Regions from separate parts of the Sphingomonas agrestis genome, predicted to be linked through region 2. Evidence: riboswitches for the same ligand, from Rfam matches in the RefSeq annotation. Region 2 holds a riboswitch; the other holds the start of a gene.
What was found. Region 2 has a riboswitch for cobalamin ahead of RZN05_RS18300 (TonB-dependent receptor plug domain-containing protein). Riboswitches for the same ligand answer to the same signal wherever they lie in the genome.
Positions count from the first base shown of each region.

Region 1 (14,341 bases), on a different contig from region 2:
TCAGCTTCGACCAGCTCTACCGCGTCGATCCGGTGACGCTGGCCGACGCGATGGCCGAGCTGAGCTACGGCAAATGGTCGCTCTCGGTGAACGGCTCGAACATCTTCAACGAGCGCGTCTACACCAATTGCAGCTATGGTGGCGCGCCGGTCAACGAGGGCTATTGCTACCTCGGCAAGGACCGCACGGTCCTCGGCACGTTGCGCCGTCGCTTCTGACGGATCGACCTGACGACCGGAGCCGCGCAACGATGCGCGGCTCCGTCTTGCAACATGAATATCGGGATCATCGCATGCACCGCACCGCCACCTCGCCTGTCCTCCGCCTGCTGCTCGGGGGCGCCGCGCTGCTCGCGATCGGCGCCGGCCCGGCGCCCAAGGGCCCGACCGCCGACCTGATCCTCACCAATGCGCGCGTCTATACCGTCGAAGAGGGCCAGCCCTGGGCCGAGGCGGTGGCGATCAAGGATGGCAAGATCCTCGCGGTCGGATCGGCGAAGCAGATCGCGGCGCGCAAGGGCGCGGCGACCAAGGTGGTCGATATGGGCGGCAAGTTCGTCATGCCCGCGTTCGGCGACGCGCATGCGCACCCGATCTTCGGCGGCATGAGCCATGCGCGCTGCTCGCTCCATTCGGGCAATACGATCGAGGACTATCAGCGCCTGATCAAGGCGTGCGTCGACAAGACCCCGGGCACCGGAACGATCTTCGGATCGGGCTGGAACCAGACGCTGTTCCCGCCCAAGGGCATTCCCAACAAGTCGTTCCTCGATGCGGTGTCGAAGGATCGGCCGCTGATCTTCGAATCCGATGGCCACACGCTGTGGGTGAACTCGAAGGCGCTCGAGCTCGCCAAGATCACCCGCGACACGCCGGACCCCAAGAACGGCACGATCGACCGCGACGAGAAGGGCGAGCCGATCGGCGCGCTCGAGGAATCGGCGATGGCGTTGGTCGAGCCGCTGATCCCGGCGCCGACGCCCGCCGATCTCGAAGGCGCGATCACGTATACCGCGCGCTTCTTCAACAGCCTGGGCATCACCTCGTGGCACGACGCCTCGGTCGAGTGGGACAAGAACGGCAGCAAGGCGCTCGACGCGTATCAGGCCGCCAAAGCCCGCGGCACGCTCACGGTCCACACCGCGATGGACTGGCACTGGAACAACGACCGTGGAATGGACCAGCTCGGCGACATCCTCAAGCTTTCGGCGAAAGCAAAGGAGATCGGGCTAACTGCCAATGGCGTGAAGTTCTTCATCGACGGCGTGATCCCGCAGCAGACCGCGGCGATGCTCGAACCCTATGAGGGCACCGACGTCAAGGGCGCCACCCAGATCGCGCCCGATACGCTGGCGCAAGCGGTGGCGGCGCTCGACGCGAAGGGCATGCAGTCGCATTTCCACGCGATCGGCGATGCCGGCGTGCGCCAGGCGCTCGACGCGGTCGAGAAGGTTCGCGGCCAGAACGCCGCGCACGACACGCGGCCGATGATGTCGCACATGAACGTGATCGATCCCGCCGACCAGGTGCGCTTCGGCAAGCTTGGCGTCGCGGCGATCTTCCAGCCGCTCTGGGCCTGCGACGAAGCCTATATGCGGCTCACGATCGAGCGGATCGGGCCCAAGCGCTCAGGGTACATCTATCCCGCCAACAGCATCCGCAAGGGCGGCGGGCTGGTCGCCTATGGCGCCGACTGGTCGGTCGCTTCGGCCAATCCGCTCGAAGGAATCGAAGTGGCGCTCACTCGCGTCGCACCGGGCGGCACGTCTGCGCCCTTGATCGCGACCGAGGCGGTGACCCTCGAACAGGCGCTGCGCTCCTACACGCTTAACGTCGCCTATGTGAACCATCTCGAAAAGCTGACCGGTTCGATCGTGGCTGGGAAGAGCGCCGACATCATCGTACTCGACAAGGACCTGTTCCGCATCCCGGTGCAGCAGATCCACCAGACCAAGGTGCTGCTGACGCTATTCCAGGGCCGTGCGGTGTTCGGCAAGCTCGACAGCGTGGCGCGCTGAGCCGGATCCGGTCGATCGAAGTGAACCGATGAGCCGCTATGCCCCCCGCCGCCCCGGCGACGTCGCCAGGTTCGTGCGAAGCGAGATGCTTGGTCTCGTCGTCACGCACGACGCGCAGGGCTATATCTCGACGCCGCTGCCGCTTCTCGCCGAAACCGGCGAGGACGGCGCGGTGCATACGATCATCGGCCATTTCGCCAAGGCCAACCCGCACGTCGCGCGAGTCGAGGCGAACCCGCAGGCGCTGATCAGCTTCCTCGGGCCGCACGGCTATATCGGGCCGGCGGCGGTTTCGAAGCCGGGCTGGGCGCCGAGCTGGAACTATCAACTCGCCCAGTTCGAAGTCGAGATCGCGCTCGAACCCGATCAGGGCGATGCCGCGATCCGCTTGCTGGTCGATGCGCTCGAGCAGGATTTCCCCCAGCCCTGGACGCCGGAGCAGATGGGCGAGCGCTATTCCCGCCTCACGCCGCATGTCGTCGCGTTCCGCGCGCAGGTCATCCGTCAAAGCGCGCGGTTCAAGCTCGGCCAGGACGAGGATCGCGAGACCTTCCGCGAGATCGTCGATGCGCTGGGCGACACCCCGCTGGCGCACGCGATGCTCGACCAAGCGCAGTATTGAGCGTCATATAAAGAATTCTTTATATGACGCTTGACGCGACTTGCCCGTGGTGCAATTGAGCGCGGGTCAAGGTTCTTCGTCCGGGGTTCGCCCTGCGTCGGAGCTAAGACGGGAAGCCGGTGCGATGCCGGCGCTGCCCCCGCAACTGTAAGCGGCGAGCTGCGGTCCAAAATGTCACTGGGGCGTGCCCTGGGAAGACGGACCATCGGCTGTGACCCGCGAGCCAGGAGACCTGCCTTCGACGCGATAACGTCCACCGGCGGGGTGCCCGGATTGGCCGCTTGCGTGCCGGCCGGGTCGTTGGTCGCGCATGTGCGCGTCTAGTTCGCGTCTCTCGCCCCATTCTTCGGGGTTGAAGAACATGACCATTACCGTTGCTACCTTGGGGTTTCCCCGCATCGGCCCGCGCCGTGAGCTCAAGCACGCGCTAGAGGCGCATTGGGCGGGCAAGATCGGCGAGGCCGAGCTGCTCGACGCCGCATCGGGGCTGCGCACCGCCGCCTGGGCGCGGCAGAAGGCGCTGGGCGCCGACTGGCTGCCCTCAAACGACTTCTCGCTCTACGATCACGTGCTCGACACCAGCGTGATGCTGGGGGCGATCCCCGAGCGCTATCGCAGCGCCGATGGCGAGGCGGGGCTGGCGACCTATTTCGCCATGGCGCGCGGCACAACCGGGGACGATCACGGCGCGTGCAGCCATGGCAGCGTCACCGCGTGCGAGATGACCAAGTGGTTCGACACCAATTATCATTATCTCGTCCCTGAGTTGGTCGCCGGGCAGAAGCTGGCGCTCAACCGGCTCAAGATCGTCGACGAATATCGCGAGGCCAAGGCGCAGCGCTATGAAACGCGCCCAGTGCTGCTCGGACCGGTGACCTGGCTGAGCCTCGCCAAGGGCCGGGGCGTCGATCCCTTCGACTATCTCGATGAAGTCCTGGGGCTCTATTCGGTAATCCTCGGACATCTGGCGCAGGTCGGTGCCGAATGGGTGCAGATCGACGAGCCGGTGCTGGTGCTCGATCTCGATGACAAACAGCGTCGCGCGCTGACCCGCGCCTATGCCAGGCTGTCGCGCTCGGGTCCCAAGCTGATGCTGACCACCTATTTCGGCGGGCTCGGCGAAAATCTCTCCTTTGCGGCGGCGCTGCCGGTGGCGGGGCTGCATGTCGACCTGGTGCGCGCGCCCGAGCAGCTCGACGCGGTGCTCAAGGCCGCGCCGAAGTCGCTGCTGCTGTCGCTCGGGGTGATCGACGGGCGCAACGTGTGGCTCGCCGACCTCGACGCGCTGCTCGCGCGGATCGAGCCGATCGCGGCGACGCGGGACCTGGTGCTCGCGCCGTCCTGCTCGCTGCTCCACGTGCCGGTCGATCTGGCGCTGGAGAAGAAGCTCGATCCGGAGGTGACGCAGTGGCTCGCCTTTGCGGTGCAGAAGATCGAGGAGCTGGCGTTGCTCAAGCGGGCGCTCAACAACGGGCGCGGCAGCGTTGCCGGCGAACTGGCCGAAGCCTCGCAGGCCGCGGCGAGCCGCAAGGCGTCGCCGCAAGTGCACAACCCGCAGGTCCGCGAGCGGGTGGCCGGGGTGACGGCGGCGATGGAGGCGCGGCAGTCGGAGATTGGCGTGCGGACTGCGGCGCAGGCGGCGGTGCTTGGCCTGCCGGCGTTTCCGACGACGACAATCGGGTCGTTTCCGCAGACCGGTGAGGTGCGCAATGCCCGGGCGCGGTTCAACCGGGGCGAGCTCGACGCGGCAGCGTACGAGGCCTTCCTGCGGGAGGAGACCGAGCGGACGATCGCCTGGCAGGAGGAAATCGGGCTCGACATGCTCGTCCATGGCGAGTTCGAGCGGAACGACATGGTCCAGTATTTCGGCGAGCAGCTTTCGGGGTTTGCCTTCACCATCAATGGCTGGGTCCAGTCCTATGGCTCGCGCTGCGTGCGACCGCCGATCCTGTTCGGCGACGTTTCGCGGCCCAAGCCGATGACGGTCGCGTGGTGGCGCTATGCGCAGAGCCTCACGGAAAAGCCGGTCAAGGGGATGCTCACCGGGCCGGTGACGATCCTCAACTGGTCGTTCGTCCGCGACGACCAGCCTCGGGCGGAGTCGTGCAGGCAGATCGCCCTGGCGATCCGCGACGAAGTGACCGACCTGGAAGCCGCCGGGTGCAAGGCGATCCAGATCGACGAGGCGGCGCTGCGGGAAGGGTTGACGCTGCGGCGCAAGGATTGGGCCGGGTATCTCGACTGGGCGGTCGCCGCGTTCCGGCTGTCCGCCGCGGGGGTGGGGGATGCCACCCAGATCCACACCCATATGTGCTACTCCGAGTTCAACGACATCCTGCCGGCGATCGGGGCGATGGAAGCCGATGTGATCTCGATCGAAACCGCGCGGTCGCAGATGGAATTGCTCGAGGGGTTTGCGGCGTATCGCTATCCCGGCGCGATCGGGCCGGGGGTGTACGATATCCATGCGCCGCGGGTACCCGGCGAGGCCGAGATGGTCAGCCTGATGCGGCTGGCGCAGGCGCATCTACGGCCTGAGCAGCTTTGGGTGAACCCGGATTGCGGGCTCAAGACGCGGAACTGGGCGGAAGTGAAGCCAGCGATCGAGGGGATGGTCGCGGCGGCGCGGACCTTGCGGGCGGGGTGAACCCTGCAACTCCCCTCCCTGAAAGGGAGGGGCTGGGGGTGGGTGCCGCTGCGAAGACAGCGGCTCGGCGGCGAGCGAAGGAGCTCGCTGCGCTCGCTACCCACCCATGATCGGGTGAACAGCGCCCCGCGCTGTTCAGGCCATGCCAGGGGCATGGCCGACCCGATCATCCCTCCCTTGCAGGGAGGGGAACCATCTTAGCCTTCCACCAGCGGGTGCTTGCCGCGGACGTCGTCGAGCAGGCGCTCGATGATCGCGTTCTCGCCGGGGCTACCTGAGGGAGCGACCGCCCAGTTGCAGTGCGGGTGCGTCTCGGCGCTGTAGACGCGCACCCGCCCGAGCGCGGCGCGCCAGTCGCGCTTGGTGCCGCCGGCCTTTCGGACCAGCGCGTTCACTAGAACGTCCTCGAGGTCGCCCGCGGTCATTCGCTGGGGCGGCCGCCGGGCTTCCACTCGGGCTTGGCCTTGCTGTTCGCCAGGCTGGCGAGCGGCTTGACCAGCGACTGGATCGCCCGCGCCATGAACGGCAAGTCGAGCTTGTCGATCGTGTCCTCGGGCGTGTGGTAGGTCGGCACGGTCGCCCAGCCCGAGACGGTGTGCGCCACCACCCCGCGCAGCGCCAAGGCGTAATTGTCCGAGCGCTGGAAGAAGTTCTGCTCGGGATAGGGATCGGTGGTGACCAGCCCGCCATGCGCCTTCAAGGTGTCGCCGAAGGTCGAGCGCTCGAACCCGGTCATCATCATCGTCCCCGCGGGGAGCTTGGGATCCTGCTGGCCGATCATCTCGATCTCGAGATTGGCGACGATGTCGGCGAGCGGCACCGGCGGATGATCGGCGAACCAGTGCGCGCCGAAGCCGCCCGCCTCCTCGCTGCCATAAGCGGCGAACAGGATGCCGCGGCGGTGCTTCTTGCCGGCCAGCACCCGCGCCAGCTCGATCACCGCGGCGGTGCCCGAGGCGTCGTCATTGGCGCCGTACATCACCTGCCCGTCGGGGCGGACGCCGAGATGGTCGAGATGCGCCGTGACCAGCAGCACGCCCGCGGCCGGATCGGTGCCGGGGAGGTAGCCGATCGCGTTGGTGGTGACCTGCTGCTGCTGGACCAGCCCCGGCAGTTCGAGCGCGATCTGCGCGCCATCCTGCGCGGCGAGCTTGTCGAAGGCGGCGTCGTTCAGCGCCAGGATGTTGCGCCGGGGGCGAGCCGTCTCGCCCTTGATATAGCGTGGCAGGCGGGGGCGGGCGCCGATGACATCGTAATAGCCGCGCACCTCTTCGGTGGCGCGGATGATGACGAGCTTAACCTTCGACTGGTCGACCTGGCCCGCGACCTGGAGCCCGTTGGCTGCGGGATTGGTGACGAGCAGCACGTCGGCGGCCGGCGCGGCCTTGGGATCGGTGCCGGCGAAGAGAGTGAGCTTGCCGCGGATCGGATCGCCATTCGACGAGAACAGCATCGGCGCATCGACCGACGCGCCGTTCGCGGTGAGGACTGGGGCGCCTTCGAGCTTGAAGCTGATCACGTCGATCGGCTGGGTATAGCCGGCCATGCCCGGTGCGATCGCCAGGCCATGACCGCGGAACATCGCCGCGACATAGGCGGCCGCCGCGGCCTCGTCGGGCGTCGCGCTGCCGCGGCCGCGCAGCGCCGGGCCGGCGAGCACGTCGACATGCGCGCGGACCTGCTCGGGGGTGATCGGCGCGGGTGCGCGCTGCGCCTGGGCGGCGGTGGCGAGCCCCACCGCCAGTGCGCCGGCAAGGAGGATGGTCTTCGGCTTCATGGTGCCCCGCGTTCTGGAAGGTGCGCCATCCTTAGGAAGCCGCGCGGAGTAGGGCAACGGGGCGGCGGCAGGATAATCGCGCGCATGCGCCTCCGATCAGCGGAACGGCGGCTCGTTGAACGCGCGCAGTTTGCGCGAGTGGAGCTTGGCGCCTTCGCGGCGGAGTTCTTCCACCGTCTCGATGCCGATGCGGAGATGCTCGTTGATCGCGCGCTCGTAGAAGCGATTGGCCTGGCCGGGCAGCTTCAGCTCGCCGTGGAGCGGCTTGTCCGAAACGCATAGCAAGGTCCCATAGGGCACGCGGAAGCGATAGCCCTGCGCGGCAAGCGTGGCGCTCTCCATATCGACCCCGACGGCGCGGCTGAGCGAGAAGCGCAAGGCCGTGCGCGAATAGCGCAGCTCCCAGTTGCGATCGTCGGTGGTTACGATCGTGCCGGTGCGCAGCCGCTGCTTGAGCTCGTCGCCCGACTGGCCCGAAACGGTCTCCGCCGCGCGGGCGAGCGCAAGCTGGACCTCGGCGATCGCCGGAATCGGGATCTCGGGGGGCAGCACGTCGTCCATGATGTGATCGTCGCGCAGATAGGCGTGGGCGAGGACATAGTCGCCGATCCGCTGGCTGGGGCGCAGGCCGCCGCAATGCCCGATCATCAGCCATGCCTCGGGGCGCAGCACCGCGAGGTGATCGGTGATCGTCTTGGCGTTGGACGGGCCGACGCCGATATTGACCAGGGTGATGCCGGTATTGCCTGGCGCCATCAGGTGATAGGCGGGCATCTGGTGGCGGCGCCACGCGCTGTCCGAGATCAGCCGGTCCATGTCGGCGGCATCCTCGATCACGATCCCGCCCGCGCCCGACACGCCGGTGAAGCGGCTTTCCGGCCCGAGCTGCGCGCAGGCCCAGCGGACGAACTCGTCGACATACCGATGATAGTTGGTGAACAGGATATACTGTTGGACGTGTTCGGTCGGCGTGCCGGTATAATGGCGGAGCCGCGCGAGGCTGAAATCGGTGCGCAGCCCGTCGAACAATGCGAGCGGGCGGGTGCCGTCATGCGACATCCACAGCCCGTCGGCGATCTCGTCGCCGATATGGGCGAGCTCGGTTGCGGGGAAGTGGCGCGCCAGCTCTGTCGCCGAGACTTCGTCGAGCCGCAGCGCATGGCCGGGATCGAGGACATAGGCGAAGGGGATTTCCTGGCGCCCGGTCGCGGCGTCGACCTCGACGTCGTAATCCTCGATCAGCAGGGTGAGTTGCTCGATCAGATAGTCGGAGAACATCGCCGGCTTGGTGACGCTGATGCGATACTCGCCCGGATCGATCAGCCGCCCGAACGAGCGGGGCGGGGCGGGGCGATCGCTGCCGCCGCGATAGGTGAGCCGGATCTCGGGATAGGCGAACGAACCGTCGGTTCGGCTGCTCGTGGCCGGCGGCGTGCCGTCGGTGAGGTAACGGTTGAGGGCGGTCTGAAGGCGATCGACCGAGGCGCGATAGAGGCGGTCCAGCTCGGCGACGATGTCGGATGCTTGAGTCATCTTGGATCGCTAATGCGCGAAGATGACTCTGGCAAGACTGCCGGGGCCCGCGAACGGACCCCGGCGAGACTTACTTCTTGGAAGGCGTGTCCTTCTCGCCACCCAGCTGGGTGGCGGCATAGACCGCGCCGCCCACTGCAGCGGCGGCACCCGCAGCGACCGCGGCGGCGGCGACCGGATGCTCCTTCACTGCCTGCACGGTCGCGTCGACGGCGTCGCCGATCGCTTCCTGCGCACTGGCGATGAACGACTTCTCGGTCGTCGAAGCCGAAGTCGATGCGGTGTTGTCGTTGCCCGAATTGCTGTTGCTGGTGTTGGCCATGGTTCTTCCCTTCGCAGAAATCACTCGACTCAACTCCCGCACCTGCGCGCCAGTTCCGTTACGGCCCCGTCCGTTACAGCCGGCCGAGCAGATAATCGGCCGAGCTGACTTCGAACGCGCCGGGCGCTTCGACGTGAAGCTGCTCGACCACGCCGTCATTGACCACCACCGAATAGCGCTGGCCGCGCTGGCCAAGACCGAAGGCGCTGCCGTCCAGCTCGAGGCCCAGCGCCTTGGCGAAGGTGCCGTTGCCGTCGGCCAGCATCGTCACCTTACCATCGACGCCCGAGGCCTGGCCCCATGCGCCCATCACGAACGCGTCGTTCACCGCAGTGCAGGCGATCTCGTCGATACCCTTGGCCTTCAGTTCGTCGGCCTTCTCCACGAAGCCGGGGAGATGCTTGGCCGAACAGGTCGGGGTGAATGCGCCGGGCACCGAGAACAAGGCGACCTTGCGGCCGGCGAAATACTCGTCGGAGCCGATCTGCTCGGGGCCTTCCGCGCCCACCTTGACGAGCGGGGTGCTGGGAATGCGGTCGCCAACCTGGATGGTCATAAACTCTCCTTTTGAGGGTAGCGCACCAATTGGCGCGGCCGTGGACATTTTCAAGCGTGACGGACCCGAAACCGAAGCGATAAGTTGATCGGGCATGGATTCGACTCCCTATCTCACCGGCCAGTTCCTCCTTGCGATGCCCGGGATCGGCGATCCCCGCTTCGAGCGCGCGGTGATCGCGATGTGCGCGCATGACGACGAAGGCGCGCTGGGCATCGGGATCGGCGACACGATCGAGGGGCTGGGGCTGCACGAATTGCTCCGCCAGTTCGAGATCGATCCCGGCGACGCGCCCGATGCGCCGGTCCATTTCGGCGGCCCGGTCGAGCCGCGGCGCGGCTTCGTGCTCCATTCGACCGACTGGGGCGGACAGGACACGATCGACGTCGGCGGGCGCTGGTCGCTGTCGGGGACGATCGACGTGCTCAAGGCGATCGCCGACGGCAGCGGCCCGAGCCGTTGGTTGGTCGCGCTGGGCTATGCCGGCTGGGGCGAGGGCCAGCTCGACGAGGAGATGACTCGCCACGGCTGGTTCAGCACTGCGGGCGACACCAGATTGCTCTACGATATCGATGCCGAGCGACGCTGGGCGAGGGGCTTCGAGGCCGCAGGGATCGATCCGCGGCTTCTGGCGAACAGCACCGGCACGGCCTGAGGCGCTGGCAGGCGCGAGCGCCGCGGATGTTGGATCTGCGGGGTTTAACTTCGCACTTTTCCCGTGGAATCGGAAATACCGTTGCGCATACGCGCAAGCAAATTTCCTACATGCCGTTCGTGTTGGCGTCCGGGAAACGAGTTGCAGACAAGCGAACCTAACAGGAACATAGTAGATATGTCTCCTTTTGTAAGACGCGGCGAGCGGAGCTGTGTCTTGAATTTACTTGGTGTGAAACCCGCGAAAAGCAGCCTTAACCTTTTCCGGCATAAAAAATGTAAGATGGCGGAAGTAAATCCGCTCAAGCGCTACGGATGCGGAGGGGGATCGGATGGCGACGCTCGACAGGCAGGCTTGGCAGTTTCTGGTACAGGATGCGACTTTGGGGGCTGACGGAGGCGTCCATATCGTCGGCAATACCGGCGGCTATATGGGACACTCCTTCTACGAGAACACCACGCTAGTCGATACGATCCAGGCGGTGGGTGCCGAAGGCGATCCCATCCACTTCACGCTGAGCGGCTATGACGCCGACAAGTTTACGATCGACCAGGTGACCGGCGAGCTTCGCTTCCTGGTCGCGCCTGATGCCGAGGCGCCGAGTGGAAGCAGGCTGCCGACGGTCTATTATGTCGACGTCACTGCAAGCGACGGCGTGTCCAGCGACATGGTGAAGCTGGTGTACGGGATGATGAACGTCCTCGACGCGCCGACCTTCGTCACTCCTGCCGCGGTTTTGGTCGAGGAGAACCAGGTCGACGTGGTGTCGCTCGAGGCGCGCGATATCGACGGCGAGCAAATCAGCTATGCTATTGCGGGCGGCGCCGATGCGGCGCTCTTCACGGTCGATGGCTGGGGATATCTGCGCTTCAACCACGCGGCCGATTTCGAGGCGCCGGGGGATGCAGACGGCGACGGCGTGTACCAGGTCACCGTCGCGGCGACCGACCAGAGCGGAACGACGACCCAGGCGATGGCGATCACGGTCACCAACACGCCCTATGGGCAGATAGAATTCACGTCTGATGGCGGAGTCGAGGACGCCGAGGTCGATGTCGTCGAAGGGACGACGCTGATCACGACGGTCCATGCCACCAACAGCGAAGAGGGCATCGTTACCTATCGCTTTGCAGACTATGTCAGTTCGTCGTGGTTCACCCTCGATTCCGATACCGGGGAACTGCGCTTCAAGGTCACGCCCGAGTTCCACGATCCGGCGGACGGCGGAAGCAATGTCTACAGCGTCCAGGTGCTCGCGCACTCGGATTGGCATGTCGAGGCGCAGTGGATCACGATCAACGTCACCGAGGAGGTCGAGTTCGGCATCGTCTCGAACGGCGGCGGCGACACCGCCAGCGTAACGATTGCGGAGAACAGCGCCGTCGTGACGACGCTCGCCGCTGCCAACGGCGCCGGCGCGCCGCAATTCCATATCTTCGACGGCGCCGACGCCGCGCTGTTCGGGATCGACTATCAGGGCCAGCTACGGTTCTACATGGCGCCCGATTATGAGCATCCGGGTGATGCGAACGGCGATGGCATCTATGAAGTGACGGTTGCCGCGATCGATCGAAGCGCGGCGGGCGAAGTGCTCGCTTATGATTTCCAGACGCTGCGGATCAGTGTCGCCGATATCGGCATCCCGCGCATCCTCTTTGGCGACACCTATCCGAGCGGGATCGTCAGCGTCGCGGAGAATGGCAGCCTCGTCACCACGATCGCGGTCGAGGACCCGTCGGCCGATACGCGCTTCTCGATCGGCGGTGGTGCTGACGCGTCGCGGTTCGTCATCGACGCGCTAAGCGGCAGCCTGAGCTTCGTGGCGGCGCCCGACTACGAGCATCCGACCGACCAGAACCACGACAATATCTACGACGTCGTCGTGGTGGCATCTACGAGCCAATATGCCGATAGCCAGCAGGTTCGCGTCCAGGTCGAGGACATCAACGAGTTCGCGATCACTTCGTACGGCGGCGGGAGCACGGCCACAATCTCGGTCGCCGAGAACAGTAGCGTCGCAGCGACGATCACCGCCGGGGGCGTGGAGACACTCGACCACTTCGTAATCCTGGGCGGCACCGACGCCACGCGCTTCACGATCGATCCCCTGACCGGCGAATTGCGCTTCCGCGCCGCGCCGGATTTCGAGGCGCCGACCGATGCCAATCGCGACAATCGCTACGACGTGATCGTAACGGCGAAATCGACTGCGGGGAGCAGCGACACGCAGCGGCTGACGATCAGCGTAACCGACGTCATCGACACCGGGCAGCGGATCGAGGGCACCGCCGGCGCGGACCTGATCAACGAAACCACCAGCGTGGCCGGGCAGTCGCACGCGACGCAATGGGCCGATGGCATCTATGGGTTCGGCGGCAACGACCAACTCTTCGGCGGCGGCGGCGATGACTATCTCGACGGCGGGATCGGCAACGACATGCTGTGGGGCGGGGCGGGCGGCGACGACCTGTTCGGCGGCACCGGGGCGGACCAGTTCTGCTTCGCCGCGGCGAGCGACTCGCTGACGAACGATCGCGACCGCATCGTCGATTTCAAGCGCTCCGACGGCGACAAGATCAACCTGTCCGCGATCGACGCCAACCTCCTCGCTACCGGCAACCAGGCGTTCAGCTTCATCGGCGGGGCGGGGTTCAGCGGCGTGGCGGGCCAGTTGCGTGCGCAATATTCCGCGGGGCAGATGCTCGTCAGCGGCGACCTGAATGGCGACGGCGTCGCCGATTTCGGCTTCGCGCTGCAGGGCAATGTCTCGCTGATCGGAACCGACTTCTATCTCTAGGCGTCGTCCGCACGATGCGTGCGAACTTCGACCTCGAGCGCTTCGTGGCGGCGCAGGCGCCGGTATATGCGGCGGCGCTCGCGGAACTGCGGGCGGGACACAAGCGGACGCACTGGATGTGGTTCGTTTTCCCACAGCTCGCCGGGCTCGGCGCAAGCCCGACCGCGCAAGCCTATGCGATCCACTCGCGCGAGGAGGCCGAGGCGCATCTGCGGCATCCGGTGCTGGGGCCGCGGCTCTGCGAGGCGGCCGCGGCGGCACTGACGAGCGGGCGGAGCCGGGCGGAAATCTTCGGTTCGCCCGACGATCTCAAGTTCCGGTCGTCTATAACGCTATTTGAAGCGGTTGCGCCTTCCGAGGCGATCTTCCGCGAAGTGCTCGATCGTCTGTGCGACGGCGTACGCGATCCGCGCACGATCAGCGGCCTGGCACGCCTCTGGGGCGTCTGATCAGATCATATAAAGATATCTTTATATCTGACTTGCGCCTTCCCATCTGAATCGCTAGGGCGCCCGGATCGCGGCCGGCGAGTCCGGCGCTTACCCTTTTATCCCTGCTGGAGATCAGCCCGTGGCTACCGTGCTCGACAAGAACGACTACGTCATCAAGGACATCGAACTCGCCGCCTTCGGCCGCAAGGAAATCGAGATCGCCGAGACCGAGATGCCCGGCCTGATGAGCCTGCGCGAGGAATTCGGTGCAGCACAGCCGCTTAAAGGCGCACGGATCACTGGCTCGCTCCACATGACGATCCAGACCGCGGTGCTGATCGAGACGCTGACCGCGCTTGGCGCCGACGTCCGCTGGGCGACCTGCAACATCTTCTCGACCCAGGACCATGCCGCTGCCGCGATCGCCGCTGCCGGCATCCCGGTGTTCGCCGTGAAGGGCGAGAGCCTGGCCGACTATTGGGACTATGTCGGCGACATCTTCAACTGGGGCGCCGACGGCGACGGCACCACCGCCAACATCATCCTCGACGACGGCGGCGACGCGACGATGTTCGCTTTGTGGGGCGCCAAGCTCGAAGCCGGTGCGACGCTGGGCGAGCCCGAAAACGACGAAGAGGTCGAGTTCCAGCGCGCATTGAAGGCGTTCATCGCCAAGTATCCGGGCTACCTCACCCAGACGGTCAAGAACCTGAAGGGCGTGTCGGAAGAGACGACCACCGGCGTCCACCGCCTGTACGAGATCGCCAAGAAGGGCGAGCTGCCGTTCCCGGCGATCAACGTCAACGACAGCGTCACCAAGTCGAAGTTCGATAACCTTTATGGCTGCAAGGAATCGCTGGTCGATGCGATCCGCCGCGCCACCGACGTGATGCTCGCCGGCAAGGTCGCCTGCGTCGCCGGCTTCGGTGACGTCGGCAAGGGCTCGGCCCAGTCGCTCCGCAACGGCGGCGCACGCGTGCTCGT
Region 1 covers NZ_JAWJEJ010000001.1:744,295-758,635, forward strand. The annotation lists gene RZN05_RS03230 (TonB-dependent siderophore receptor) at 1-218, shown strand, start outside; gene RZN05_RS03235 (amidohydrolase) at 293-2,017, shown strand; gene RZN05_RS03240 (FMN-binding negative transcriptional regulator) at 2,046-2,639, shown strand; cobalamin riboswitch at 2,692-2,892, shown strand; gene metE (5-methyltetrahydropteroyltriglutamate--homocysteine S-methyltransferase) at 3,001-5,286, shown strand; gene RZN05_RS03250 (hypothetical protein) at 5,484-5,711, opposite strand; gene RZN05_RS03255 (M28 family metallopeptidase) at 5,708-7,063, opposite strand; gene RZN05_RS03260 (AMP nucleosidase) at 7,160-8,596, opposite strand; gene RZN05_RS03265 (hypothetical protein) at 8,667-8,918, opposite strand; gene RZN05_RS03270 (peroxiredoxin) at 8,992-9,474, opposite strand; gene RZN05_RS03275 (YqgE/AlgH family protein) at 9,569-10,129, shown strand; gene RZN05_RS03280 (M10 family metallopeptidase C-terminal domain-containing protein) at 10,461-12,926, shown strand; gene RZN05_RS03285 (DUF1810 domain-containing protein) at 12,941-13,375, shown strand; gene ahcY (adenosylhomocysteinase) at 13,497-14,341, shown strand, end outside.
Region 1: it holds a riboswitch for cobalamin, as region 2 does, so the genes downstream of both, metE (5-methyltetrahydropteroyltriglutamate--homocysteine S-methyltransferase) here and RZN05_RS18300 (TonB-dependent receptor plug domain-containing protein) in region 2, are expected to answer to the same signal.

Region 2 (14,341 bases):
TGCCCGACAGCATCCTCGAGCGTGCGGAGATCGAAGTCGTCGATATCCCGCCCGACGAGCTGATCGAGCGACTGAAGGAAGGCAAGGTCTACCTGCCACAGGAAGCGACGCGAGCGCTTTCGCACTTCTTCTCCAAGTCCAACCTCTCCGCGCTGCGCGAACTGGCGCTGCGGCGCGCGGCGCAGGCCGTCGATGCGCAGATGCTCGACCATCTCCGCGCCAATGCGCTGGGCGGCACCTGGGCCGGCAGCGAGCGTATCCTCGTCGCGGTAAGCGAGCTGCCCGGCGCCGAGGAACTGGTGCGCGCCGCCAAGCGGATCGCGGACGCCGCGCATGCCAGCTGGACCGCGATCCATGTCGAGACGCCGCGCACCCGCGCGCTCGACGAGCCGGCGCTTCGCCGGATCGCGGCCACGCTCAACCTCGCCTCGCGCCTCGGCGCTGCCGTCGCCTCGGTCCCGGCGGCTTCGGTGGTGGAGGGGTTGAAGAGCTATGCGGCGGACGCCCGTGCGACCCAGCTCGTCGTTGGCAAGTCGACGCGATCCCGCTGGTTCGAACTGCGTCATGGGTCGGTGGTCGATCGGCTCGTTCGCGAGACCCCGGGAGTGGCGGTGCACGTCCTGCCGCTCACGACGAACGCCGTGGCGACACACCGGCATCGCCGGACCGGCGATTGGGGCGCCCCCAGCGGCTATTTTTGGACGACGCTGATGGTCGCTGCAGTGACGGCGCTGGGATCGGCGCTGTTCCATGTCCTCGACCTCGGCAACGTCGCGCTGCTGTACCTGCTGCCGGTGATGACCGCTGCCAGCCTGTTCGGTCTGCGCACCGGCGTCTATGCCGGCATCCTGTCGAGCCTGGGCTACAACTACTTCTTTCTGCCGCCGACCGGGACGCTCACCGTGAGCAACCCGGAGAACATCATCTCGATCTTCGTGCTGCTCGGAGTGGCGGTAGCCACCAGCCAACTTACCGCGCGAGTTCGGGCCCAGGCCGATATCGCTGCCGTAAGCGCCCGCAGCAATGCTGCGCTGGCCGGCTATCTACGCCAGCTCACCCGGCTGAACGACCCGATCGGCGTGGCGCGGGCAGCGTGTGGCGAGATCGCCGACCTGCTCGGCGTACGGGTGGCATTGCTCCAGCAAACGGCGACCGGGCTCTCGGTCCAGGCCGCAAGCGAGCCCGGTACGCGCTTGGAGACCATGGAACTCGCCGCCGCCCAGTGGGTGTGGGACACGGCCCAGCCCGCAGGCCGCGGCACCGGGACGCTGGCAGCCTCGGACTGGCAGTTCCAGCCGCTACGCGCGGGAGATCGGGTGCTCGCCGTCCTGGGCGTGGCGCGCGACGACGGGCGTGATCCGGTTCGATCCGATCAATTGGCCCTGCTGGGAAGTCTGCTCGACCAGACATCGCTGGCGCTCGAGCGATTGCGGCTGGAAGCGGAGATGCGCGATGTCGATGCCGTGCGAGAGCGCGATAGGCTGCGTGCCGCATTGCTGTCCTCGGTGAGCCACGACCTTCGCACCCCGCTGACCTCGGTGCTCGCCGCCGCGGGGGAACTGCGCCGGCGGCGCGACGATCCGCTGCTCGACACGATCCAAAGCGAGGCGACACGGCTCAATCGTTTCGTCGCCAACCTGCTCGACATGGCGCGGGTCGAGGCCGGCGCGCTGCGGCTCGCGCTTGAGGCGATCGATCTGACCGACGCTGTAGGGGCGGCCGTGCACGACACGCGCGGATCGCTCGATGGCCATGCCATCGAACTCGAGGTGCTGCCGGACCTGCCGCTGGTCAAGGTCGACCCGCAGCTGTTTCACCATTGCCTGCTCAACCTGCTCGACAATGCCGGGCGCTATGGCGATCCCGGAACCCCGATCATCATTCGCGCCGAGCGTCGGCCGGAGGCGATGCTGCTTTCGGTGATCGATCAGGGGCCGGGCCTGCCGGAGGGTCGCGAGTTGGAAGTGTTCGAGACCTTTCGCCGGCTCGAGGGGTCGGACCGGTCGGTCAGCGGCACCGGCCTGGGGCTCGCGATCGTCAAGGCGTTTGCCGAGGCGATGGGGATGACGGTGGAGGCGGCCAATCGCGACGATCGCGCCGGCGCGCGCTTCAGCATTCACTTTCCCGAACACTTGCTGGTGCGCGGATCGGATCAAGGAATCGAACTATGAGTGGCCAGCGCATCTTGGTGGTGGACGACGACTTGCACATCCGGAGATTGCTGCAGGGAACGCTGGTTCGGGGCGGCTATCAGCCGATCGAAGCGACGACGGCGGCAGAGGCAATCGAGCAGGTCAAGGCGAGTGCGCCCGACGCGATCCTGCTTGATCTGGGGCTTCCCGACCGTGACGGGCTGGAGATCGTGCCGTTGCTCCGGCAGCATAGCCAGGCGCCGATCCTGGTCGTCTCGGCGCGCGACGCGACCGACCAGAAGGTAGCGGCGCTCGATCTGGGCGCGAGCGACTATGTGACGAAGCCGTTCGACAGCGAGGAAATCCTCGCGCGGTTGCGTGCGTCGTTGCGCGATCACGTCGCTGCCCAGGGCGCCTCGCCGATCGTGCAAACCCATGGGCTCAGCATCGACCTCGCCAATCGCACTATCGTGCGCAACGGCGAGGAGGTCCATCTGACCCGCAAGGAATATGAGGTGCTTCGCACCCTCGCGCTGACTCCGGGGCGCGTGGTCACGCACCAGCGCATTCTCGAGGCGGCATGGCCGTTCGACCATGACCGCAGGGTGGACTATCTCCGGATCGTCGTGCGCAACCTGCGGCACAAGATCGAGCCGGATCCGGCGCGACCGGCGATCATCATGAACGAACTCGGCGTCGGTTATCGCCTGATGCCCGACGTGGAACGCCGATAAGGCGAATTTCGCAGCGCAGCCAAAATGCTATGGAAGGACCGCGCGGCCCTTCGCCGTCATCGGCAGCCCGGCGACGACGAGCACGACTTCGTGCGCGGCGGCCGCGACGGCCTGGTTGACGCGCCCGGCGGCGTCGCGGAAGCGGCGGGCGAGCGCGTTGTCGGGGACGATCCCCATGCCGGTTTCGTTGGCGACGAGGATCAGCATGCCTTCGAACGCTTCGATTGCTGCGACGAGGTCGGACGTTGCGGTGTCGATGTCGCGCTCGGCAAGGAGCAGGTTCGAGATCCAGAGCGTCAGGCAGTCGACCAGCAGCACCGTATCGGGGCCTTGTGCGCGGATCGCGGCGGGGAGTTGGTGCGGGGCGTCGATCGTGGTCCAGCGTGCGTCGCGATCGGCGCGGTGCCGCGCGATCCGGTCGCGCATCTCGTCGTCCCAGGCTTCGGCCGTGGCGATGAAGACGTGCGGGCCCGCGAGCGCCTCGGCGCGCTGCTGGGCGTAGCGGCTTTTGCCCGAGCGCGCGCCACCGAGGACGAACAGGCTGTGCGGTGTCATGCGGGCTCCTGGGCGAGGCGAAGCAGCACGTCGATGTCGAGATGGCGTTCGAGTTCGGCGGCAATGGCGTCGAGCGCGGCATCGACATCGGCGGTATAGTCGACCCCCGATCCGTCCACGCCGATTCGGGCGAGCAGCGCCCGGCGCGTCTCGGCGCGGGCGAGCAGCCCGTGGAGATACGTGCCCAGCACGCTGCCGTCGCGGCTGATCGCGCCGTCGCGCGTGCCGTCGTCGAGCAGCGCGAAGGGATGGCCCGTGTCGGGGCCGGTGGTGCGGCCCATGTGCATTTCATAGCCCTCGACCCGTGCGCCGAGCGCAGTGCCGGTCATGGGGCGTAGCGTCTTGGCCGCGGACAATTCGGTCGCGACATCGAGCAGGCCGAGCCCTTCCACCTGCGTTGCCGGTCCCTCGATGCCGAGCGGGTCGGCGACACTGCGACCGAGCATCTGGTAGCCGCCGCACAACCCGAGCACTGCGCCGCCGCGGCGGTGATGTGCGCGCAGGTCGATGTCCCAGCCCTGCGCGCGGAGGAAGGCGAGGTCGGCGATCGTCGCCTTGGAGCCCGGCAGCACGATCAGCGCCGCGTCGGGAAGTGGCTGGCCGGGGGGCACCATCACCAGTTCGACGCCGGGCTCGAGCTTCAAGGGATCGAGATCGTCGAAGTTCGAGATGCGTGGGAGAATCGGGCAGGCGATGCGCTTGCGTTCGGTATGCGGTTCGGGGGGGCGATCGAGAATCACCGCGTCTTCGCTTGGGAGGCGGGCGGTGGCGGGGAGCCAGGGGACGACGCCGAGGCCGCGCCAGCCCGAGCGTTCTTCGATTGCGCGATAGCCGTCTTCGAACAGCGCTGGATCGCCGCGGAACTTGTTGATTATAAAGCCTTTGATCATCGAGGCGTCGGCGGGGTCGATCACTGCGCGGGTGCCGACGATCGCGGCGATCACCCCGCCGCGGTCGATGTCACCGACCAGGACGACAGGGACGTTCGCGGCGCGGGCGAAGCCCATATTGGCGATGTCGCCGGCGCGCAGATTGATCTCCGCGGGCGAACCGGCGCCTTCGACGAGCACCAAATCGGCTTGTTTTTGCAGATTATGGTAGCTTTCGAGCACGTCGGCGAGCAATGCGCCGCGCGCCGCACGGAAATTACCGGCGCCCAGCGTGCCGCGCACCCGGCCGTGGACGATCAACTGCGAGGTGTGGTCGGCCTGGGGCTTGAGCAGCACCGGGTTCATGTCGGTATGCGGCGCGACCCGGCAGGCGAGCGCCTGGAGCGCCTGGGCTCGGCCGATCTCGCCGCCGTCGATCGTCACCGCGGCGTTGTTCGACATGTTCTGCGGCTTGAACGGGCGGACGTGCAGGCCCCGATTGGCGAAGGCGCGGCACAAACCGGCGACGAGCACCGACTTGCCGACGTCCGACCCGGTGCCCTGGAGCATCAAAGCGCCCACGCCACACCTCCCGCGATCAGCCAGAGCAGCAGGCAGGCGTGCAGATAGACGCGCAGCGCGCGGCGGATATCGGCGGCGTTCGCGTCGGCGCGGCCATCGCCGATCCAGGGCTTGGCGTGCATCGCGCCGTCATAGGCGATCGGGCCGGCGAGGCGCAGCCCCAGCGCGCCGGCCATCGCCGCTTCGGGCCAGCCCGCATTGGGCGAGGCGTGCGCGCGGGCGTCACGCCACAGGATGCGCCAGCCGCCGGCACCGGCGATACAAAGCAGGATGCCCGAAAGGCGCGCGGGGACCCAGTTGAGCACGTCGTCGCTGCGCGCGGCAGCCCAGCCGAAGGCACGCCAGCGTTCCTCGCGATGGCCGATCATGCTGTCGGCGGTGTTGACCGCCTTGTAGATCCACACGCCCGGCAGGCCGGCCAGCAGCAACCAGAATAAGGGAGCGACGACGCCGTCGCAGAAGCTCTCGGCGAGGCTCTCGATCGCGGCGCGGGCGACGCCGGCCTCGTCGAGCGCGGCGGTGTCGCGGCCGACGATCTTCGCGACGGCGTTGCGCGCGGCGAGGAGGTCGCCGGCGGATAGTGCGGTGGCGACGGGGCGGACATGGTCGAACAGGCTGCGCTGGGCGAGCGCGGGCCAGGCGAGCGCCGCCACGGCGAGCCAGCCATAGGTGCCGAGCGATGCCAGCAGCAGATGCTGGACGAGCCACGCGCCGCCGCCCACGGCGACGACGAGCAGCAGCACGGTCGCGATGCCGAGCAGGCGCCGGGTCTCGAAGCCGTATCGGGCACGGTTCCAGCTGGTCTCGCAGGTGTGGATCAGACGCGCGAAGCCGCCGACCGGATGGCCGATGCGGCGATAGAGCGCGCCCGGCCAGCCGATCGTGGCGTCGAGCATCAGGGCGACGAGCGCCACGTGCTCAGCCACGGCTCAGCGCCGCTTCCAGCCGGGCCAGTGCCTCGCCATTGGGCGGCAGGCCGATGCGCAGCCAATCGGGCCGCTCGGCGAAGGGGCGGGTGAGGATCGCGTGGCGGGCGAGGCGCTCGAACAGGCACAGCGCATGGGGAGTCTCGATCAGCCGGAAGAGCGGGCAGGCGCCGCTCGGCTGGAATCCGGCGCGGACCCATACGGCATCGAGCGCGGCTGCCTGCGCTTCGAGGCGGACGCGGGTGGCGGCGATCCAGTCGCGGTCGCGATAGGCAGCGGTGCCGATCGCAATCGCCGCGGCGGAGGCGGGCCAGGCACCCAGCGCGGTGCGGAGCGGCGCGAGGATGGAGTCGGGGCCGAGCACGAAGCCAAGCCGCACGCCGGCGAGCCCGAAGAACTTGCCGAACGAGCGGAAGATCACCAGCCGGCGGGTGTCGCCTACTTCGCCGGCGAGGCTGAGCGCCGGATCGGCATCGGCAAAGGCTTCGTCGAGCAGCAGCCAGGCATGGGCGTGGCGGTCGAGCAACGCGCGGCGCTGGGCGGGCGACAGCACACGGCCATCGGGGTTGCCCGGGTTGGCCAGAACCAGCGTGCCGACATAGTCGTCCAGGGCATCGCGTGCGATCGGCATGCTGCCGGCGATCATCTCGCCATGCGTGCGATAACCCGGGGCGAGGTATCGCGCCGAGCCGCCGATCGACCGGCCAACCAGCCGTAGCGCGAGTTCGGTGCCGGGGACGGCGCAGACATGGCCGGGATCGACGCCGAAGTGCGCGGCGGCGGCGGCTTCGAGTTCGGCAAGCGCGTGCGGCTCGGGGAGGCGCTGCCAGTCGATCGCGAGATCGGCGACGCCGGGCCAGGAATCGGGATTGATCCCGGTCGACAGATCGAGCCAGTCGCCGCTGCCGAACTGGCGCCGCGCCGCTTCCACGCCGCCGCCGTGCCAGGTCCAGGCGGTCATGCGAGCCTGGCGACGATCAGGGTGGCGAGCAGCAGGCCTGTCTCGGTCACTTCGATCCCTGCGCCGTGGCCGTCGCCCGAAATCCCGCCGAGCTTTGCGCGCAGCCAGAAGCCCCATCCGAGCAGGAGCAACGGGGTGGCGAGCAGTGCGGGCGCGAACCAGGCGCCGGCGACGAGGGCGATCGCCCAGATCGCCAGATCGGCAGGCCGCACCATGTTGCGGAAACGCGAAGCGAGCCCGGCGTGGAGATCGGGAAGCCAGCACGTCCAGACCAGCGGCCCGATGCGCGCCGCAAAGGGAAGGAGGAGCAAGGCGACGAAGCCGCCGGCCTCGACCAGGGCGTGGAGCAGGATGAGCTTGGCGAGGAGCTGGAGCCCGATCGCGACGGCGCCGAAGCTGCCGAGGTGCGGATCGGCGAGGACTTCGAGTACGCGCTCGCGGTGCTTGTGCGCGGCGCCGCACGCATCGGCCACGTCGCCGAGCCCGTCGAGGTGGAGCGCGCCGGTCAGGCCCACCCATAATGCCACCCCGGCGAGCGCGCCGACCCATGGATCGAGCTGGGCGCCGGCCCAGGTGCCGCCCGCGATCAGCGCGCCGAGGATCAGGCCGACCGCGGGAAACCACCGCATCGATGCGGCGAACTCGGCATCGCTGACCTGGACGCGCGGCATGGGCAGGCGGGTGAGGAACAGGAGCGCGATCACCAGCCCCTTCATGCGCGCAGCCCGGTGATCTGCGCGCTCGGCGTGTCGCCCGGCCAGACGCGCAGCGACAGCAGCGCAGCATAAGGCAGATCGAACGCCCAGAGCTGGCGCTGGTCGAAGCCGCAGAGAAGGTGCAGCGCCGCGCGGATCGCGCCGCCATGCGTCACTACCAGCGTGTCCACCGGCGGCAGCGCATCGAGCGCGTCGCCCACGCGTGCGACCAGCAACGACCAGCGTTCGCCGCCGGGGGGCGGATTGGCGTCGGGATCTTCCCAGAATCGCATCAGCGCCTCGGGATCGATCTCACTCGGCGCAAGGCCGTCCCAATCGCCGAAATCGAGTTCGCGCCAGCGCGTATCGACCGTCAGGGACGTGCCGGTGGCCTGTGCCAACGCCTCCGCGGCGCAGCGGCTGCGCCGGAGGTCGGTGGCGACCAGTCGTTCGATGCCGAGGTCGCGCGCCTGATCCACACAGGCGGCGATGCCTTCCGAGGTGGGCTCGCCGTCGGTGCGGCCCATCAATCGGCCGGGCAACAGCGGCGCGCCGTGGCGCAGCAGGTGCAGCGTGAAGGGATTCACAACTTTGCCGAGACCTGGGCCTCGGCAAAGGTCGCCATCCGGTCGTGCGCCGCCAGCGCCGAGCGAATCACGCCGACCGCGACCGCGGCGCCGCTGCCTTCGCCGAGCCGCATGCCGAGCGACAGCAGCGGATCGAGCCCGAGCCGCGCGAGCAGCAGGACGTGTCCGGGCTCGGCCGAGCAATGGCCGGCGATGCAATGCGCGGCGATGGCCGGGTTGTCGGCCGCGAGCGGGGCGATCGCCGAGGTGCTGATGAAGCCGTCGAGCACCACCGGCACGCCGAGCTGCCGGGCGCGCAGCACGGCGCCGGCAATCGCGGCGATCTCGCGTCCGCCGACGCGGCGCAGCGTCTCGAAGGCGTCGCGGGGGGCGTCGGCGTGGAAGCCGAGCGCGCGCCGGACGACCTCGGCTTTCCGGACGATCCCTTCGGCATCGACGCCGGTGCCCGGGCCGATCCAGTCGGCGACGTTGCGGCCCAGGCTGCGCGCGCAAAGCGCTGCGGCGGCGGTGGAATTGCCGATTCCCATCTCGCCGACCGTCAGCAGGTCGAGATCGCTGGCCACCGTTGCGGCGCCGGCGTTGAGCGCGGCAAGGCATTCGGCTTCGGTCATCGCCGGCGCGCTAGTAAAATCGGCGGTGGGGGTGTCGAGATCGAGTGCGACGACTTCGAGCTCGAGCCCCGCCACATCCGACAGCGCGTTGATCGCTGCGCCGCCGGCCTCGAAATTGGCGACCATCTGCGCAGTGACGCTGCTGGGAAAGGCACTGACGCCGTGCACCGTCACGCCGTGATTGCCCGCGAAGATCGCGGCGCGGGCGCGATCGATCCGCGGGCGCTCGCGATGCTGCCAGCCGGCAAGGAACACGGCGACTTCCTCGAGCCGGCCTAGCGAGCCCGCCGGCTTGGTGAGCTGTGCCTGGCGTGCACGTGCGGCGCTGGTCGCGCTCGCATCGGGCGCCGGCAGATCGGCGAGCGCTGCGCGGAAGGCTTCAGGCGAGGCAAAAATCATTCGGCGACATATCCCGGTGGCGGCGTGCGGGTGATGAAATGGCCTTTCACACCTTCGGGCCATTCTTTGAAGGGCACGCGACCGAAATCGCTCGCGGCATAATGGACGGCATAGTCGAGGATCGCGCGGGCGGATTGTTCGTCGGGGGCGAAGCGGCCGAGGACATAGCCCACCTTGTCGGGTGCACGCAGATGGACGGTGCAATGATCCTGGCACGCGAACAGACAGGGCATTTCCTGCACGGCGATGCCGGCATAGCGGGTGTCGCCGGCCTGCACTTCGCGGAGCGCCGCCACCAGCCGCACGCCGCCGCGGACGCCCTGCGCGTCGTCGCGTGCGTCTGCCGAATATCGGCACGTCTTGCACGCGACCACGGCGGGGCCGTCCGCGACGCGCGTCAGCATCAGGCGGTCGCCTGGCGCGGGGCGGGGACGCCGGCGGCGGTCAGCACCCGGTAGAACAAGTACAGAGCGATCAGGATCGCGCCGTTGCGGACGAACTGGTCGAACGAATAGCCCGGGTGGAGCGTGATCGCGACGCCGCCGAGCAAAGTCGCCCAGGCGAGGGTGACCAGCTTGCCTGCCACGAACGCCGCGACATAGGCGACGCCGAGCTTGGCCGCGACCGACTCTACCCGCAGCCGGGCCAGCGCGGCATAGGCGCCGAACGCCGCGCCTGCCGCGGCGGTGCCGAGCCCGAGCCCCCAGGCGAGCGTCTTGGGATCGTGCGGATACTGGAGGAAGGCGAAACCGATCGCCTGGTTGGCGCCCCAGGCGACGAGCGCCAGCGCGACGCCGTCGCGGCGGCGCATATGCACCGCCGCGAGCGCCGCCAGCGCCGATACCGGCGCGGTGCAGGCGAGCGCGAAGCTCGTCGCGACGCTCGCCAGCGTCAGCAGCATGATCCACAAGGTGGATGCGTGGCGTCGATCCATCAGAACCTCCCTCGAATGCCGGCATAGAAGCTGCGGCCGAGCGTGCCGTAGCGATAGGCGGTCATATATTCCTCGTCGAACACGTTCTCGGCGCGGGCGAAGACGCTGAACGCCTCGTTCGCCTTGAGCTCGGCGCGCAGGTCGACCAGCGTGTAGTTGTCGAGCCGGGTAGTGTTGGCGGCATTGTCGAAGCTGTGCCCGGCCCAGCGGACCGCGGCGCCGGTGCTGAGTCCGAACGGGAAGGCATAGCCGATCGATCCGTTGGCGGTCTCGCGCGGGCGGCGGGGGAGCCAGTTGCCGAAGGTCGCGGTGCCGGCCGAGCGGTCTTCGGCCTCGATCCAGCTGTAATTGCCGTCGAGCGTGAAGCCGGCGAGGTTGAGCGCGCCGCTGACCTCGATCCCGCGCGCTTCGGCGCGCGAGACGTTCGAATAATAGCCGAAGCGGCGGACGGTGGTGCTGCCCGGCACGAAGCAGAGCGGCACGGTCGACGTCGTCGTGCACCCGTTGTAGATGATCTGGTCGGTGGTGGTGCGTTCGAACCAGGTCGCGCCGATCACGAGTTTCCGCCCGAACAATTGCTGCTCGGCGCCGGCTTCCCAGCCGGTCGCGCGCTCGGGGGCGAGCGCGACGTTCCCGTATTCGCTGAACTGCTGGTAGAGCGACGGCGCCTTGAAGCCCTCGCCATAATTGGCGCGCAGGATCGTGCCGGTGGGGAGCCGCCAGACGCCGCCCGCGGCGAACAGGGTCTGCCCGCCGAAGCGGTTGTGATCGTCGTGGCGGATGCCGCCGTTGAGCGTCAGGCCCTCGATGGGCTCGACGCTCAATTGGGCATAGGCGCTGGTGATCTCGGCATTGCCGGTGGCGAAGGCGGGAAGCGGGGTGGCGAGCGACGCGGCGGGCGAGCGGCTGCGGAACTTCGAGCGCTCATTCTCGACGCCGAAGGTCGCCGAGATGCCGCGGGTGAAGGCGAAGCTGCCCTGATATTCGAGGCGCTTGTTGCGGCCTTCGGATTCGAAGCTCAGCGGGCGCGCGCGCGCCGGGCCGAAGCTGTCGCGATCGGTGTCGGTATAGGCATAGCCGAACCGGTTGCGCAGGCGGCCGTCGAGCAGGTCGAGATTGACGCCGGCATAGCCGACGAATTCCTCGTTGCGCGAATAGTCGGCATTGTCGCCGCTGGTCGAATCGATGTCGACGCGGCCGTTGGAGTAATAGCCGCGGACCTCGGCGCTGAGATTGGCGGTGAGATCGAGCCTGGCACGGCCGGCGAGGTTCTGGTTGGTGTAGCCGTCGGGCTCCTTGCCGCCGAACGCCGGGGCGATCGCCGAAATGCCGTCGGTGGAAAAGGCCTGGGCGCCGAGGCGCCAGCTGAGCGGACCGGTGCGTCCCCCGACTGCGGCGCGGGCGCTCACCGTCTGGCGCGAGCCGGCTTCCACGTCGAAGCTGCCTTCATAGTCCGAGCTGGCTTCGGCGGTGACGATGTTGACCACGCCGCCGATCGCCTGGCTGCCCCACAGGATCGACTGGGGCCCGCGCAGCACTTCGATGCGGGCGATGTCGCCGGCGAGGAGGTTGGCGAAATTGAAGCCGCCGCCGGTCGCGGCAGGGTCGTTGAGCTTGACCCCGTCGATGACGACGACGGTGTGGTCGGATTCGGCGCCGCGGATGCGCAGCGACGTCGAGGTGCCGTAGCCGCCGTTGCGCGAGATGCTGATGCCGGGGGTGCGGAGCAGCAGCTCGGTGGCGCCGATGTCCTGGCTGCGGTCGATGCTCGCCTTGTCGAGCACGGTGATCGAGGCGGGCACCTGGTCGATCGACACGGGCGTGCGCGTGGCAGTTACGACGATGTCGCCATGGGTTTCGGTGGTCGCGGCGTCGGGGGCGGGGGCCTGTTGGGCGAGCGCGGGCGCGGCGGCGGTGAGAGCGGAAAGCGAGACGGCAAACGTAAATACGGACTTCACGGTAGGACCCTTGTCGACACGGCCGTGCCCGCGCGCAGGCGGTGCCGATGTCGCGAGGACAGACGGCATCGCCCGCGCACGCGCGCGGCCAAACCTGTCGTCTCTCGGGTTCACCCCCGTCCGCCCGGAACACCCTGTCCGCACGAAGGACGACCGCGACGGGCAGGTCTCCTGGCTAGCGGGTCGACGCCGGTTCGGCCGCCTTCTCGGGATCGAAACCCCAATGGCATGTGGCCGATGACTCACCGCTTACAGTTGCAGGGGCAGCCGGATTTTATCCGTTCCCGTTTTCATCCCCGTCGCCGGGGAACCTGTCGCGGCGCCGCCTCTAGGCGGCCTTGAACCATACGACAAGCGCGAAGCGTGCGCTGGTGGTCGGCAAGGTGCGATGCGGCGTGAAGCGATCGAGCAGCAGCGCGCTGCCCGCGGGGCATTCGGGCTGGAGGCGGGGCATGCCGGCGAGCGATTCCTCGGTGATGCGGAGGCCCTGGTCGGTCTGGGTGGCGAGCGGGGCGGCCCGGCGGCCGGGGACGATCTCGAGCCCGCCACGGCCGGGCCCGGCGTCGGTGAGCGGGATCCAGGCGGTGGTCCAGACCTTGCCGCAGGCGATGCCGTCGTCGCGGGAAACGTCGGAGTGCCAGGGGTGGCGATGCTCGGGGAAACTGGCGATGCTGGCGCGGATGCGGACGACCGACGTCTCCAGCTTGCGTTCGCTGACGCGCTCGGCCTCGGCGCGGAGGCGCGGGTCGGTCGCCAGTGCCTGGAGGCGGGGGCCGCGATGCGCGTCGGCGACGATCGCGGTGCGCAGCAGGTTGGCCTGGCTGCGGTCGCTTGCGTAGATGCGGTCGAGCCGCTCGGCGAGCGGCGCGTCGGGGCAGCTCGCCTCGAAGGGAAGGTACAGCGCCCGCGAAACGCGATCGATATGCTCGGCGATGTCGGCCTGCGCGGCGGTTACCAGTTCGGGGTCGAAGAGTGGGACGGTGTCATGGCCTTGGTCGCGATAGCTCACGCGCGGCTCCTCCCCAGGGTGGTGATCGCCGGCCAATCGCCGCCGAGTTCGACGCGAGCGTCGATACCGTAGACCGTGCGGAGGTTGGCGGGCGTCAGCACCTCCGCGGGGGTGCCGTCGGCGACGATCGTGCCTGTATCGACCAGCACCAGCCGATCGCAATAGCGTGCGGCCATCGTCAAATCGTGGAGGACGGCGATGACCAGCGCGCCGGCCCGGGCCTCGTCGCGGAGCAGTTCCATCACGTCGAGCTGGTGGCCGGGATCGAGGCTGGCGAGCGGCTCGTCGGCGATCAGCGCGGGCGCCTGCACCGCGAGCGCGCGGGCGAGCAGCACGCGGGCACGCTCGCCCCCCGAAAGCTCGGTGGCGATGCGATCGCGCAGGCCGAGCACGTCGGCGCGTTCCATCGCGCGCTCGATCGCGGCGGCATCCTCGGCGCCGATCCGCGACATCGGCCCGAGATGCGGCAGCCGGCCGAGCCCGACCAGCCGTTCGACATCGAGCGGCCAGTGCAAGGTCTGGCCCTGCGGCAGATACGCGACCCGCCGAGCCAGCGCCGCGCGCGAGAGCGAGGCGATGTCGGCTTCGTCGAGGAGGATGCGGCCGCTGTGCGGGACCAGCGCCAGCATTGCGCGGGCGAGCGTCGACTTGCCCGCGCCGTTGGGGCCGACCACGCCGGTGAGCGTGCCCGGCGCGAAGGCCGCGCTCGCGTCGCGGACGACGATGCGGCGGCCGAGCTTCACGCCGACCGTTTCTAGGCGCAGGCTCACCACAGGCGGCGCTCCCGCATCAGATGGAGGAGGAAGACGGGGACGCCCAGAAACGCAGTGACGACACCGAGCTTGAGCTCGTTGCTCGTCGCGATCAGCCGCACCGCGAGATCGGCGAGGGTGAGCAGCGCTGCGCCGCCGATCGCCGAAGGCAGCAGGATCGACGAGGGGCTGCGATCGGTGAGCGGGCGGATCAGATGCGGGACGATCAGCCCGACGAACCCGATCGCACCCGACACCGCCACGGCACCCCCGACGCCGATCGCCGTGCCGAGCAGCAGGCGCAACCGCGTGCGCCGCAGATCGACCCCGAGCGCCTGCGCGCCGTCCTCGCCCAGCGTCAGCGCGTCGAGCGCGCGGCCGTCCCAGAGCAGCAGGACCATGCCCGTCGCGATGCACGGCAGCGCAATCCAGAGGTGCGAGAAGGAGCGGTTCTCGAGGCTGCCGAGCAGCCAGGTCATGATCTCCATTGCCGCGAAGGGATTGGAGGACAGGTTGAGCGACAGGCTGATCCCGGCGCCCGCCAGCGTACCGACTGCGATCCCCGCGAGGATCAGGGTCAGCGGGCTTTCGGATCGCCCGGCGAGCGCGAAGAGCAGCACCAGCGACAGCAACGCGC
Region 2 covers NZ_JAWJEJ010000002.1:466,892-481,232, forward strand. The annotation lists gene RZN05_RS18245 (sensor histidine kinase KdpD) at 1-2,171, shown strand, start outside; gene RZN05_RS18250 (response regulator transcription factor) at 2,168-2,866, shown strand; gene cobU (bifunctional adenosylcobinamide kinase/adenosylcobinamide-phosphate guanylyltransferase) at 2,894-3,421, opposite strand; gene RZN05_RS18260 (cobyric acid synthase) at 3,418-4,872, opposite strand; gene cbiB (adenosylcobinamide-phosphate synthase CbiB) at 4,860-5,798, opposite strand; gene RZN05_RS18270 (aminotransferase class I/II-fold pyridoxal phosphate-dependent enzyme) at 5,791-6,759, opposite strand; gene RZN05_RS18275 (adenosylcobinamide-GDP ribazoletransferase) at 6,756-7,475, opposite strand; gene RZN05_RS18280 (histidine phosphatase family protein) at 7,472-8,041, opposite strand; gene cobT (nicotinate-nucleotide--dimethylbenzimidazole phosphoribosyltransferase) at 8,038-9,051, opposite strand; gene RZN05_RS18290 (DUF1636 domain-containing protein) at 9,048-9,455, opposite strand; gene RZN05_RS18295 (hypothetical protein) at 9,455-9,985, opposite strand; gene RZN05_RS18300 (TonB-dependent receptor plug domain-containing protein) at 9,985-12,012, opposite strand; cobalamin riboswitch at 12,088-12,273, opposite strand; gene RZN05_RS18305 (phytanoyl-CoA dioxygenase family protein) at 12,272-12,952, opposite strand; gene RZN05_RS18310 (ABC transporter ATP-binding protein) at 12,949-13,725, opposite strand; gene RZN05_RS18315 (FecCD family ABC transporter permease) at 13,719-14,341, opposite strand, start outside.